DNA from 2 places in the Streptomyces sp. NPDC101194 genome. Region 2 is predicted to be linked to the other one. Evidence: riboswitches for the same ligand, from Rfam matches in the RefSeq annotation. Region 2 holds a riboswitch; the other holds the start of a gene.
What was found. Region 2 has a riboswitch for glycine ahead of gcvP (aminomethyl-transferring glycine dehydrogenase). Riboswitches for the same ligand answer to the same signal wherever they lie in the genome.
Positions count from the first base shown of each region.

Region 1: another riboswitch for glycine. It lies ahead of gcvT (glycine cleavage system aminomethyltransferase GcvT); the one in region 2 lies ahead of gcvP (aminomethyl-transferring glycine dehydrogenase).

Region 1 is NZ_JBIWOS010000012.1:6,369-13,271, reverse strand. It holds gene ACIRP2_RS33080 (ABC transporter substrate-binding protein) at 1-186, opposite strand, end outside; gene ACIRP2_RS33075 (ABC transporter permease) at 282-1,286, opposite strand; gene ACIRP2_RS33070 (enhanced serine sensitivity protein SseB C-terminal domain-containing protein) at 1,949-2,731, opposite strand; gene ACIRP2_RS33065 (enhanced serine sensitivity protein SseB) at 2,898-3,668, opposite strand; gene ACIRP2_RS33060 (AAA family ATPase) at 3,705-4,406, opposite strand; glycine riboswitch at 4,567-4,664, shown strand; gene gcvT (glycine cleavage system aminomethyltransferase GcvT) at 4,804-5,919, shown strand; gene gcvH (glycine cleavage system protein GcvH) at 6,011-6,388, shown strand; gene glyA (serine hydroxymethyltransferase) at 6,409-6,903, shown strand, end outside.
Region 2 is NZ_JBIWOS010000009.1:342,181-349,083, forward strand. It holds gene gcvP (aminomethyl-transferring glycine dehydrogenase) at 1-2,226, opposite strand, end outside; glycine riboswitch at 2,421-2,517, opposite strand; gene ACIRP2_RS30010 (PRC-barrel domain-containing protein) at 2,619-2,999, shown strand; gene ACIRP2_RS30015 (DNA polymerase IV) at 2,924-4,384, opposite strand; gene ACIRP2_RS30020 (MerR family transcriptional regulator) at 4,442-4,987, opposite strand; gene ACIRP2_RS30025 (bifunctional nuclease family protein) at 5,228-5,701, opposite strand; gene ACIRP2_RS30030 (MerR family transcriptional regulator) at 5,755-6,498, opposite strand; gene ACIRP2_RS30035 (FHA domain-containing protein) at 6,516-6,903, opposite strand, start outside.

The sequences.
Region 1 (6,903 bases), on a different contig from region 2:
CGTTCCACCCTTCTTGGTGGACGCGTTGGCGACCTTGTTGAACGCCGCGTTGAAGCCGGCGCCCTTCGCCTTGCTGTCGCCGCTGCCGCCGTCGTCGCCACCGCCGCACGCCGTGGTGGTCATCAGCGCCGCGACCACGAGGGCCGCACCAGCGGTGAGCCGTCGTTTCGAGGTAACTGTGGACATTTTCTCGCAACCTCCGAGATCGCGGTCCCAGGCCATTGCTTGCCGGAGAACCATGGGAAGAGCCACCTGACAGTGCGGCAGGGGCAAGTCGTGGGCTATCGGGTCCCCTTGGGATCCAGGGCGTCGCGCAGCCCGTCCCCGAAGAGGTTGAAGGCCAGTACGGTGATGAAGATCGTCACGCCGGGAAAGACCATGAACATCGGGTCGTGCTCGTACGTCTCCAGGGCGTCCCGCAGCATTCCGCCCCAGGAGGCCGTGGGCGGCCGCACACCGGCACCGAGGAAGCTGAGGGCCGCTTCGGTGAGGATGTTGGTGGGGATCATGAGCGTCGCGTAGACGGTGATGGGCGCCACCAGGTTCGGCAGCAGCTCGCGGAAGAGGATGTGGCCGCGTCCGCCGCCGAGACTGCGTGCCGCCTCCACGTACTCGCGCTCGCGGAGCGAAAGCGTCTGCCCCCGGACGATGCGTCCCACGTATGGCCAGCCGAAGAAGCCGATGACGGCGACGAGTACGGCGATGCGCACCCCGCTGCCGGTGAGGCCGAGCAGGTCGTCGGGGAGGACGGAGACGAGGGAGATGATGAAGAGGAGCTGCGGGAAGGAGAGCAGCACGTCCATGATCCGGCTGATCACCGCGTCGATCCAGCCGCCGAAGTAGCCGGCGACGATCCCGAAGAGCGTGCCGAGGGCCACCGCGACCAGGGCCGCCAGGAACGCCACGAGGAGCGAGATCCGGGCGCCGTAGACGATCCGGCTGAAGATGTCGCGCCCCTTGTTCGGCTCGACGCCGAAGAGGAAGTCGCCGCTGACGCCACCGAGGCTCCCCTGGGGGAGGTTGGTCAGCGGGTCGAGCTTCTCCTGGTGGAAGTCGTTCGGCGGATGACCGAGCAGGCCCACGATCAGCGGCGCCAGGACGGCCACCACGACCAGGGCGAGGACAACGATGCCACCCGTCAGAGCGACCTTGTCCTGCTTGAGGCGGTTCCAGGCGATCTGCTTGAGGGAGCGCCCCTCGACCTTCTTCGTCCCGGAGTCGACTGCGGGACCGCCGGTCGCGATCGGATCCGCTTCCGTGGTCGGCTCGTGCAGTGGTGCCGTCATCGTGGCAAGGACCCCTCTCAACCGGCGGTGGCCGGGCCGAACTGGCCGCTGTGGCGGCGCGATCAGTCAGTCGTACGCAGAGGCGGCAAGACGCCCTTGCTGCGGGAGTCTTCATTGCCGTCGCGACAGGTAGCCATAGCGACAGGCGAATGGATGCCTAACCGTGATGCGGTCAGGGGTGTTCCGTTATCCGGACGGATGTGAACGCCCCTCGAACACAGGCCAGTTGAGGTGGAAGGGGGGCACGCGCACAGATTCGTGACACTTTCACCACCAGACGCCCGCAGCGCGTAAATCCCGGACATGGAGGGCGAGATGCACCGGGAAGCCGCGAACGCGCGCCCACATTTCGGGAGTTGGCCCTCTATGGGTATGTCCCGGGAATCAGGAACGTACACCTGCATTCCGGGCACACCGGGCTCACGCGGTCGCGTCACGGGCGCTCGGCGCCTTCGGGCGCACCCACAGGGGCCTGGAACTTCCGAGCGCCCGGGACCCCGGTCCGCGTCCGCGGACACCGGGAACGGCCGGGGCGCCTACGGACGCCCGGAACGCACGGTGCGCCGACGAGCACCGGCACCGGGAACAGCCGGAGGGTCATGGACACCGATCACGGCCGACCGCGCACCCCTACCGGTACGCACGGCTCCGACGGCGCGCGCTCAGTACGCGCCCTGCGGCGGCGAGTAGCCGTACCCCGGCACCGGGGCCGCCGGGGCATGGGCCTCGCGGTCGTAGAACGGACGGGCGTTGGCGCGCAGCCACATCGCGACCGGGTCGTACTCGTCGGACATCGCGACGGTGGAGACGGGCAATCCGTCCGGGACCGCGCCGATCGACTGCTGCATCATCGCGCGCACGGCGTCGACCGAGGTCTGGCTCGTGTCGTAGAGGTCGAGGCCGACGGCGAGATAGGGGACGCCGAGCGCGGGCTGCACCCAGGCGCGGCGCAGCGAGCGGATCGCGGGGGTGTGGTGGGCGTTCTGCGCGAGCAGGGCGTAGAACTGCGGGATCTCGATGGCGGGCTCGGTGAGCCGGAGCGGGCCCGCGGGCATCCGGTCGAGGCCGGTGGCGATCCGGCGCAGATCCAGCCAGGGGATGCCGACGCCGCCGCCCGGGGCGTGCGGGTTGAGCCAGATGCCCCAGCGGTCGGGGAAGAGGGCACGGGCGATGTCGCGCCCGCCGACCAGTTCATGGGCCCGGTTCCAGCCACTGGCCGAGAGCTCCTGGGCGGAGGTCACGCAGGGGGCGTAGCCGAGGCCGTCGATCTCCATGTTTCCGTACTGGGCGTCGGGCGAGCCCGCCTGGCCGTGCCAGAGGAGCATCCAGATCCGGCCGTTCACGAGGGCCTGCAGCAGCGCCTCGTACGCGTCGTAGCGTCCCGGCGTCACTTGGCGCAGCATGTGCTCGACCTGCCCGGCCGCCGCGGTGCCTGACGCACTCACCTGGTCCCGCCCCTCTTCGATCCACTGTGTCGGCCCGCCGCTCCCGGGGCACACGGGTGCGGCATGATGCCGAGGCTCCAGCCATCAAACCAGCTTATGCGTCGGTCCTGACACCGACTTGACGCCATGGGCCGACGTGGCGATCGGCTCAGGAGCCGTCGGCGTGCTACGGGGTCTCGCGCTGGTAGAACGGCCGGACCTTCTCCCGCATCCAGTCGCCGACCGGGTCCTGTGCCACGTCGAGCAGGACCAGGTTGACCGGCCAGGGCACCTCGACGCGGCCCAGCGCACGGCCGAGGGCGTCCATCGGGGCGTTGCGTCCGGCGCCGTCCCAGGTGGAGAACTCGACCCCTATGAAGAGGACGGGCTCGCCGCCCTCGATGCTGGCCAGCGTCCGGCGCGCGGTGAGCACGACGCCGCTCTCCTCGAATTCGCCGGCCGCCGCGGCGAGGAAGTCGATGGGCTCCTCCTGCCAGGACGGTTCGTACAGCCGGACCCGGCCGCCGCCGGCCGGCCCGTCCAGCGGGGTGCGTCCGGCGCGGCAGAGCTCGGCCACGGCGGGCGGCGGCAGCGGCATCCCGACGGCGCCGCCCGGATTCACCGCGATGCCGAGCTGCGGGGGCAGGCCGCGGGCGAAGTCACGGGCGGGCGCGACGGTGAAGGACATGTGCGTGCCGACGCAGGAGAGGAACTGCTGTTCGGAACTGAACACGGGAACGTACGCGGCGCCGTCGATCTCCAGCGTCGGCAGGTCCAGGTCCGGGGAGTCGGGTCCGCCGCCGTTGGGCAGGGGCACCCAGACCTGGCTGCGCCCGAGCACCTCGACGAGCCGTCCGCCCGCCTCCGGACTGCCCACCGAGGCCATCAGTACCTCTTCGAGCTCATTGGCCGGCCATCCGCCCTGCGGATGGGACTGGACCTGCGCCGGAATGTCCACTGCTTCCCCTTCTTGCCCGAGCCTTCCGGCAGAAGATTAACGTCCGACGGTCCGCCCCTTCGGTGTCGTGGCGAACGTGATCCGGCCCAGCGCCCCCGCCGCCTCGCGATCCAGCAGCACCGCCGAGGCGCAGCCGGGCGGCAGCAGGCCGGTCTCGGTGCCCCGCAGCAGCTTCCCCACCGCCCTGCGATGCCGGGCGAACGCGTATCCGGAGACACCCCGCCCCCGCTCCCGCTGGCCCTCCTTCGCCGTCTGCGGTGTGACGTCGAGCAGGACGAGATGGAGGACGCGGCCCCGGCGCCGGGCGTCACGGGCCAGCCAGCCGCGCACCCACGCCTGGGTCCCGCAGTCGTGGACGACGACGGACTCGCCGGAGCGCAGCGCCCGCCACAGTCCCCGGTAGTGGGCGACGCGGACCAGCGGACGGTAGAGCACGTAAGGCAGTGAGCGGGGCATCAGCCGGGCCCAGCGGTCCCGGGTGTCCTGGGAGTCGATGGCGCGGGCCGTCGTCACCGTCCGCCGGATGAGCGTCGATTTGCCGCTGCCGGGCAGCCCGGAGACCACCACCACGTCGCCCGCCGCGAAGAGCAGGCTGCGCGGGCCGCTCCCGGCCCGCGCCCGCAGGTCCCGCACGACGGGCGTGCGCGGGCCGAGCGTCTCCCCGGCCGGGGCCCCCGGCTGTGCGGGCATCGCATCGTGCCCGACTCCCTCGGTTGTCGCGTACCGCTGCAACGTCATCGCCCTCCCCCTGCTGTCGGGTCACCCACGTATGCCCCTGAAGTGTAAAGAAAAGGTAATGCGATACAACTGTCCACGCCGTCGATTCCGAGGGGGGACCGGGGCCCCACTCCGGCGGAATGCGTGCGATGATGACCCGGCCAACTGCATAAAGGCCGCTTGAATCCGCGCGGGAGAGTTCCGGTCACTGCATGTGCCGGGCGCCGAAGGAGCAAGTTCCTCCCTTGAATCTCTCAGGCCCCGTACCGCGTGGATGAGGCAGATCTGAAAAGCGGGCCGCTCGCGGCTCCACCCAAGGTGCAAGCCGAACCCCTCAGGGGCTCTCGGCGAACCTCTCAGGTTCCGATGACAGATGGGGAGGGATTGTCCTCGTCGTCATGCCCCGGGAGTCACATCCATGAGCACCGCCCCCCGTCTCACCGCCCTCGATGCCCTGCACCGTTCGCTGGGCGCGACCATGACCGACTTCGCGGGCTGGGACATGCCCCTGCGGTACGCCAGCGAGCGCGACGAGCACAACGCGGTGCGTACCGGGGCCGGTCTCTTCGACCTGTCCCACATGGGCGAGATCACCGTCACCGGCCCCGAGGCCGCGGCCTTCCTGAACTTCGCGCTGGTCGGCAACATCGGCACCGTCGCCGTGGGCCGCGCCCGCTACACCATGATCTGCGCCGAGGACGGCGGCATCCTGGACGACCTGATCGTCTACCGCCTCGGTGACGACGAGTACATGGTCGTCGCCAACGCCGGGAACGCGCAGATCGTGCTGGACGCGCTGACCGCGCGGGCGGACGGCTTCGAGGCCGCGGTGCGCGACGACCGCGACGCGTACGCGCTGCTCGCCGTCCAGGGTCCGGAGTCCCCCGCCATCCTGGCCTCGGTCACCGACGCCGACCTGGACGGCCTGAAGTACTACGCCGGTCTGCCCGGCACGGTCGCCGGTGTGCCCGCGCTGATCGCCCGCACCGGCTACACCGGCGAGGACGGCTTCGAGCTGTTCGTCGCCCCCGAGCACGCCGAGCAGCTGTGGAAGGCCCTCACCGAGGCCGGCGCCCCCCACGGCCTGATCCCGTGCGGGCTCTCCTGCCGCGACACGCTGCGCCTGGAGGCGGGCATGCCGCTCTACGGGCACGAGCTGACCACCGAGCTGACCCCCTTCGACGCCGGCCTCGGCCGGGTCGTGAAGTTCGAGAAGGAGGGCGACTTCGTCGGCCGCGAGGCCCTGAAGGCCGCCGCCGAGCGCGCCGAGACCGCCCCGCCCCGCAAGCTGGTCGGGCTGGTCGCCGAGGGCCGCCGGGTGCCGCGCGCCGGTTTCTCCGTGGTCGCCGGGGGCGAGATCATCGGCGAGGTCACCTCGGGCGCCCCGTCGCCCACCCTGGGCAAGCCGATCGCCATCGCGTACGTGGACGCCGCGCACGCCACGCCCGGCACCACGGGCGTCGGGGTGGACATCCGGGGCAGCCACGAGCCGTACGAAGTCGTGGCGCTGCCGTTCTACAAGCGTCAGAAGTGACGTCCGCGCACCTCAGAAGTGACGCATTCCCGTCTCACACCGTAAGACCACCGTTCATCAGCACTCCCACGCGTACAGGAGAATTCAGGTCATGAGCAACCCCCAGCAGCTGCGTTACAGCAAGGAGCACGAGTGGCTGTCGGCCGTCGAGGACGGTGTGGCGACGATCGGCATCACGGAGTTCGCCGCCAATGCCCTCGGCGACGTCGTCTACGCCCAGCTCCCCGAGGTCGGTGACACGGTGACCGCGGGCGAGACCTGCGGCGAGCTGGAGTCGACCAAGTCGGTGAGCGACCTGTACTCGCCGGTGACCGGTGAGGTCACCGCCGCGAACCAGGACGTCGTGGACGACCCGTCGCTGGTGAACTCCGCTCCGTTCGAAGGCGGCTGGCTGTTCAAGGTACGTGTGGCGGAGGAGCCGAAGGACCTGCTCTCCGCCGACGAGTACACCGAGTTCTCCGGCAACTAAAGACCCCAAGGGACCACCTGATGTCGCTTCTCAACTCCTCCCTCCACGAGCTGGACCCGGACGTCGCCGCCGCCGTCGACGCCGAGCTCCACCGTCAGCAGTCCACCCTCGAGATGATCGCCTCGGAGAACTTCGCTCCGGTCGCGGTCATGGAGGCCCAGGGCTCCGTCCTCACCAACAAGTACGCCGAGGGCTACCCCGGCCGCCGCTACTACGGCGGCTGTGAGCACGTCGACGTCGTCGAGCAGATCGCCATCGACCGCATCAAGGCGCTGTTCGGCGCCGAGGCCGCTAACGTCCAGCCGCACTCCGGTGCGCAGGCCAACGCCGCCGCGATGTTCGCGCTGCTGAAGCCGGGCGACACGATCATGGGCCTGAACCTGGCCCACGGCGGTCACCTGACGCACGGCATGAAGATCAACTTCTCCGGCAAGCTCTACAACGTGGTCCCGTACCACGTCGACGAGACCGGTGTCGTGGACATGGCCGAGGTCGAGCGTCTGGCCAAGGAGTCC
Region 2 (6,903 bases):
GGGCTGCAGCGGGTGGTTCGGAAGGTACGGCGCGAGGTGCGCCCGCACGCCGACCGGGCCGACGCCGGGGCCACCGCCGCCGTGCGGGATGCAGAAGGTCTTGTGCAGGTTCAGGTGCGAGACGTCGCCGCCGAAGCGGCCCGGCTTCGCGAGGCCGACCAGGGCGTTGAGGTTGGCGCCGTCGACGTACACCTGTCCACCGGCGTCGTGCACCTCGGCGCAGATGTCCGCGACGTGCTCCTCGAACACACCGTGCGTGGACGGGTACGTGATCATGAGCACCGCGAGCTCGTCGCGGTGCTTCTCGATCTTGGCGCGGAGGTCCTCGATGTCGACCTCGCCGTCGTCGGCGGTCTTCACCACCACGACCTTCATGCCGGCCATCACGGCGCTGGCCGCGTTGGTGCCGTGCGCGGAGGACGGGATGAGGCAGACGGTCCGCTGGTCGTCGCCGTTGGCCCGGTGGTACGCGCGCACCGCCAGGAGACCTGCGAACTCGCCCTGCGATCCGGCGTTCGGCTGGATCGAGACCGCGTCGTACCCGGTGACCTCGGCGAGGCGCTCCTCCAGCTCGCGGATGAGGGTGAGGAAGCCCTGTGCCTGCTCGGCCGGCGCGAAGGGATGCAGCGCGCCGAACTCGGGCCAGGTGATCGACTCCATCTCGGTGGTCGCGTTCAGCTTCATGGTGCAGGAGCCGAGCGGGATCATGCCCCGGTCCAGGGCGTAGTCCCGGTCGGCGAGCTTGCGCAGGTAGCGCAGCATCGCCGTCTCGGAACGGTGCTGGTGGAAGACCGGGTGGGTGAGGATCTCGTCGGTGCGCAGCAGGGCCTCGGGCAGTGCGTCGACGGCGGCCGCGTCCAGCGCCTCGACGTCCCCGTCGGCGCCGAAGGCGGCCCAGACCGCGGCGATCTGCGTTCGTGTGGTCGTCTCGTCGCAGGCGAGGGAGACCAGGTCGGCGTCGACGGGCCGGAGGTTGACACCTCGTTCGCGAGCCGCGGCCACGACGTCGGCGGCCTTCCCCGGAACACGCACGGTGAGGGTGTCGAAGTAGGCGCCCGTCACCACCTCGACGCCCGAGGCGCGCAGGCCCTCGGCCAGGATCGTCGCGTAACGGTGGGTGCGCTGAGCGATCGTCCGCAGCCCGTCCGGGCCGTGGTAGACGGCGTACATCCCGGCCATGACGGCAAGCAGCACCTGAGCCGTACAGATGTTGCTGGTGGCCTTCTCACGGCGGATGTGCTGCTCGCGGGTCTGCAGGGCCAACCGGTAGGCCTTGTTGCCGTCCGCGTCGACGGAGACGCCGACGAGGCGGCCGGGCAGGCTGCGGGCGAACTGCTCGCGTACGGCCATGAACCCGGCGTGCGGTCCGCCGAAGCCCATCGGCACACCGAAACGCTGCGTGGTGCCGACCGCGATGTCCGCGCCCAGATCACCCGGTGAGGTGAGCAGGGTCAGGGCCAGCAGATCGGCGGCGACCGTGACGATCGCGCCGAGCTCGTGGGCCTGCTCGATGACGGGCTGGATGTTGCGCACCGCGCCGGAGGCCCCGGGGTACTGCACCAGGACACCGAAGACACCGCGCTCGGCGATCTCCGCCGGGATGCCGTCGGCGAGGTCGGCGACAACGACCTCGACACCGGTCGGCTCGGCGCGGGTCTCGATGACGGCGATCGTCTGCGGCAGGGCGTCGGCGTCGATCAGGAAGACACCGTTCTTGACCTTGCCGACGCGCCGCGAGAGCGCCATGGCCTCGGCGGCCGCGGTGCCCTCGTCGAGCAGCGAGGCGCCGGAGGTGGGCAGGCCGGTCAGCTCGGCCACCATCGTCTGGAAGTTGAGGAGCGCCTCCAGGCGGCCCTGCGAGATCTCCGGCTGGTACGGCGTGTAGGCCGTGTACCAGGCGGGGTTCTCCATGACGTTGCGGAGGATCACCGGAGGGGTGAAGGTGCCGTAGTAGCCGAGCCCGATCATCGGGGCCAGCACCTGGTTGCGGTCGGCGAGGGCGCGCAGTTCGGCGAGGACCTCGGCCTCGGTGCGAGCGGTCGGCAGCCGGAGTGCCTCCGCGCTCTTGATGACATCGGGCACGGCTGCCGCGGTGAGCTCGTCCAGCGAGCCGTAGCCGACCTGGGCGAGCATCTTCGACTGGGCCTCGGCATCGGGACCGATGTGGCGCTGCTCGAACGGAATGCCCTGCTCCAGCTGCGAGAGCGGAGTGCGGCGGGGGGTCATGGTGGAGGCCTCCTGGTCTGTCACGACCTGCGAGGGGCACCACGGCGCGGGTGCCCGAACGGCCTCCCCCTCTGTCATCTCAACCTGAGAGCTTCACCGGCGCACCCTGCGGCGCACCGGCTTTCACCGTCGGTGAGGGAAGGAACCGCATCGGCGCTCGGCCGCGCGGAACCCGCCCTGCTTTCCAGAGTGACCTCGTCCGTGCGGTACGGGGGCCTGAGAGATTCCGGGGAGGATTTGCTCCTTCGGCGCCTCCGGATCAGCTCCGGAGGACTCTCCCGCACGGGTTCAGCGGCCAGTACCAGCCTACCAGCGGGGTCGATGGCGCCATTCTCGAGTGGCCAACCCCCCGGATCTGCACTTTTGTAGTGCTTGTGGAGTAGCCGCGACCAATGGGAGGGACCGTGCAGACCGACATCGATCCGCGCAGCCTGATCGGCCGCAAGGCGTTCGACCGCAAGGGCACCAAGATCGGAACCGTGGACGAGGTGTACCTCGACGACGCGACCGGTGTCCCCGAGTGGGCGGCCGTACGCACCGGACTCTTCAGCCGGGACGCGTTCGTCCCGCTGGAGCCCAGCGAATTCGTGGAGGACTCGCTCCGCGTCCCCTTCGACCGTGCGCTGATCAAGGACGCACCGGACTTCGGCGTCGGCCGCCATCTCTCGCCCGAACAGGAGCTCCAGCTCTACCGGCACTACGGTCTGGACTCCCCGTCCGAGGAGACCGGCCCGGACAGGGACTTCGGCAGACTGGCCGGCCAGGACGAGTAGTCCACCGGGTTCCGGACCAGCGGCAACGGCTCGGCCGGGTGCAGCGCCGGATCGTCGATCCGGAACGTCCGCACCCGGCCGGGTGCCGACTCCGGTTCCTCGAACCGCACCGTCACCCGGCCGATGCCGCTGCCCTGCACCCAGCCGTGGCCGTACGTGTCATGGCGTACGTCGTGCCCGGCGGTCCAGCGCCGGGCCTCCGGCGGCTCCACGCTTCCCGGGGGCTCCTCCGACGCACCGGTCACCGACTCCTCCCCGCGGCCTCCCGCCGTCGTCTCCTCCTCGGCCGCTTCCTCGGTCGCGGCCCGCTCACCGGCGGCCTGTGCGAAGAGATCCTCCTGGGTGTAATCGGCGAGCCCCGTGACGCCCACGCCGAGGAGCCGTACGCCCCCGGTGGTGTCCACAGCCTCCAGGAGCCGTGCGGCGGCCTCCCGGACCACCGTGGGATCGTCCGTGGGCCCACGCAGCGTCTCCGACCGTGTGAGTGTGGAGAAGTCGTACCGGCGCACCTTCAGCACCACCGTCCGACCGGAGCGCCCCGCTCCGCGCAGCCGCTGGACGCATCGGTCCGCCAGCCGCTCCACCTCCGTCCTGACCCGCACCCGGTCGTGCAGGTCCGCGTCGAAGGTGTCCTCCACCGACACCGATTTGGCGTCCCGCTCCGCGACCACGGGCCGGTCGTCGTACCCGTGCGCCATGCGATGGAGCGAGCCCCCGTGCGCCCTCCCCAGCAGGCGCACGAGCTCCGCCTCACCCGCCTCGACGAGGTCGTCCACGGTCGTCATCCCGGCGCGGCGCAGATGGTCCGCCGTCGCGGGTCCGACGCCGGGCAGGATCCGCACCGGCATGGGTGCGAGCAGTTGCCGCTCCGTGCCCGGTTCGATGAGCAGCAGCCCGTTCGGTTTCGCCTCCTCCGAAGCGATCTTGGCCAGCATCTTGGAACCGGCGAGCCCGACCGACCCGGTGAGCCCGGTGACCGCTTTGATGGCCGTACGCAACTGTTCACCGATCTCCCGCGCAGAAGCCGAGTCGTCGGCCGCCCCGCCTGCCTCCAGGTCCACGAAGGCCTCGTCGAGGCTGAGCGGCTCCACCAGTGGGGAGAGCCGCCCCAGCAGCTCCATCACCTGGTCGCTGACCGTCCGGTACAGCAGGAAGCGCGGCACCAGATAGGCCGCGTTGGGGGCCAGCCTCCGCGCCTGTGCCGTCGGCATCGCCGAGTGCACCCCGAAGCGCCGCGCCTCGTACGAGGCGGTGGCGACGACACCGCGGGGCCCCAGCCCGCCCACCACGACCGGCTTGCCGCGCAGACTGGGCTTCGACGCCTGCTCGGCGGAGGCGTAGAAGGCATCCATGTCGAGGTGCAGGATGGTGGGCGCGGCTCTCACATCAATCGATGCTGCCCTACGGCACTGACAATCGCCGCGCCCGATTCCGGGACGGGGTCAGCCGGCGCGGTTGCGTCGACGCGCGAGTTCATCGGTGGGGTTGTTCCCGATCAGTGTCTCGCCGGTGTCCACCCGCTCACCGTGCAGCTGTGACAGCGCCGCATCCACGTCCTGCCACACCACGCCCACAGCGATACCGAAGACCCCCTGGCCGCCCTGGAGCAGACTGACGACCTCGTCCGGCGAAGAGCACTCGTAGACCGTCGCCCCGTCGCTCATCAGCGTCATCCGCTCAAGATCCTGGAATCCGCGGGCCCGCAGGTGCTGAACCGTGGTGCGGATGTTCTGCAGGGCGACGCCCGTGTCCAGGAAGCGCTTCACGATCTTCAGCAGGACGACGTCCCGGAAGCTGTAGAGCCGCTGCGTGCCCGAGCCGTATGCGGGGCGCACGCTCGGCTCGACCAGCCCCGTACGGGCCCAGTAGTCGAGTTGCCGATAAGTGATCCCCGCAGCCGCGCAAGCCGTCGGCCCGCGATAGCCGATGTCGTTGGCCGATGCCACGCCGCCCCCCGCCACCGCCGCCGGTTGAACCGGTTGCCTGATGGTGTGGCCGGCTGTACTCCCCTGCTGCGGATACGGCCCACCCGCTGCCGTACCGTCGCCGCTGCTTCTCACGCCGACCTCCGTCCTTGACCTGCCATCTCGAAGGTAGGCAGTCACTCGGGGTGCGTCAACGATCGCCACACTCGGCACGCCGAGTGATAATCACCCTGAGGGTGGTTTCACGTGACGTGCGAGCGGGAAAGGCTTGTCGGATGCGCTGATGACGGCCCCGCAGAACGGTTACTGACTGTTGGTCCCGAAGTCCTCCGGTGAGATCTGGTCGAGGAACTCGCGGAACTTCTCCACTTCGTCCTCCTGCTCGTCCGGAATGGCGATGCCCGCGTCGTCCAGCACCCCGTCACTGCCGTAGATCGGCGTTCCGGTGCGCAGGGCGAGCGCTATGGCGTCGGACGGCCGTGCGCTCACCTCGACCCCGCTGGCGAACACCAGCTCCGCGTAGAAGACCCCTTCCCGCAGGTCCGTGATACGGACCTCGGTGAGCTCCTGGCCGACGGCCTCGAGCACATCCTTGAAGAGGTCATGGGTCAGCGGCCTGGCCGGTGCCATGCCCTGCTGGGCAAAGGCGATCGCGGTCGCCTCACCAGGACCGATCCAAATGGGGAGGTACCGGTCGCCTCCCACTTCACGCAGGAGCACGATCGGTTGGTTGGAGGGCATTTCCACCCGGACACCCACAACGTCGAGCTCGTTCACACAGCAACCCTAGGACGTGCTCGGCAGGTTTGGGTAGTCGGGCACCGACGTGATCAGTGGAACCGGACCCGCAGAGCCGCCTGCACCAAGGCCGAATGAAGCCGTACGGACAGCTCTCCGAGTTCCCGTGCGGTGGCCTCCGCATGTGCTCTGGTCTGCGGATTCCGGTGTCGGCGCAAGGGCGCGACCACTTGCTCGACGAGTCCGGCCTCACGGTCTGCAGCCGCTCGCATGGCGCGCAGGTGACGCGGTTCCAGACCGAATCGGCCCAGATCCGCCACAAGCTTGGCCACCGTGACCATCTCGGCGTCGTATCCGCCCTCGGAGGTCGGAACGACCAGGCCGTACGACTCCCACTCGACGAGGTCACTCTCGGTGATCTCGGCGGCCGCGAGCAGTTCGGCTCTGCCGATCCGGGCTGCGGTAGCCCGTCCGGGCTCCGCCTCCCAGCCGCTGTCGGTCAGCCCCCGTGGCCCGCCTCCGGACGGCAGGGCGGACCTCTCACCGCGAGCGAGGGCGTCCAGATGTTCCCGGATGACCTTCAGCGGCAGATAGTGGTCCCGCTGCATACGCAGCACCTGAGCCAGCCGCTCCACGTCGGCCCCACGGAACTTGCGGTAGCCGGAGGGGGTCCGCTGCGGCTCGACGAGCCCTTCGGCCTCCAGAAAACGAATCTTGGAGATCGTCACCTCGGGAAACTCGTCCCGCAGCTGCAGGAGCACCGTGCCGATGCTCATCGGGCGGTCGTCCGCGGTGGCGGTGCCGTGACCGGCACCGCCCGTCGGTGTTCTCAGCATGGACCTTCCCTGACGGGTCAGATGCCCCGCTGGCTCGCGTAGAAGACCAGCCGGTACTTGCCGATCTGCACTTCGTCGCCGTTGGACAGCGCGACGGAGTCGATGCGCTCACGGTTGACATAGGTGCCGTTCAGGCTGCCGACGTCCCCGACCGTGAAGCTGCCGTCAGGCATCCTGTGGAACTCCACATGCCGCCGCGACACCGTCACGTCGTCGAGGAAGATGTCGCTCTGCGGGTGGCGGCCGGCCGTGGTCAGCTCCCCGTCGAGCAGGAAACGACTGCCGGAGTTCGGACCACGTCGCACCACCAGGAGCGCCGAGCCGAGCGGAAGAGCGTCGACAGCCGCCTGCGCCTCGGGCGAGAGGGACGGTACGGGCGTCTGCCCGGTGGCCTCCGCCTCGTAC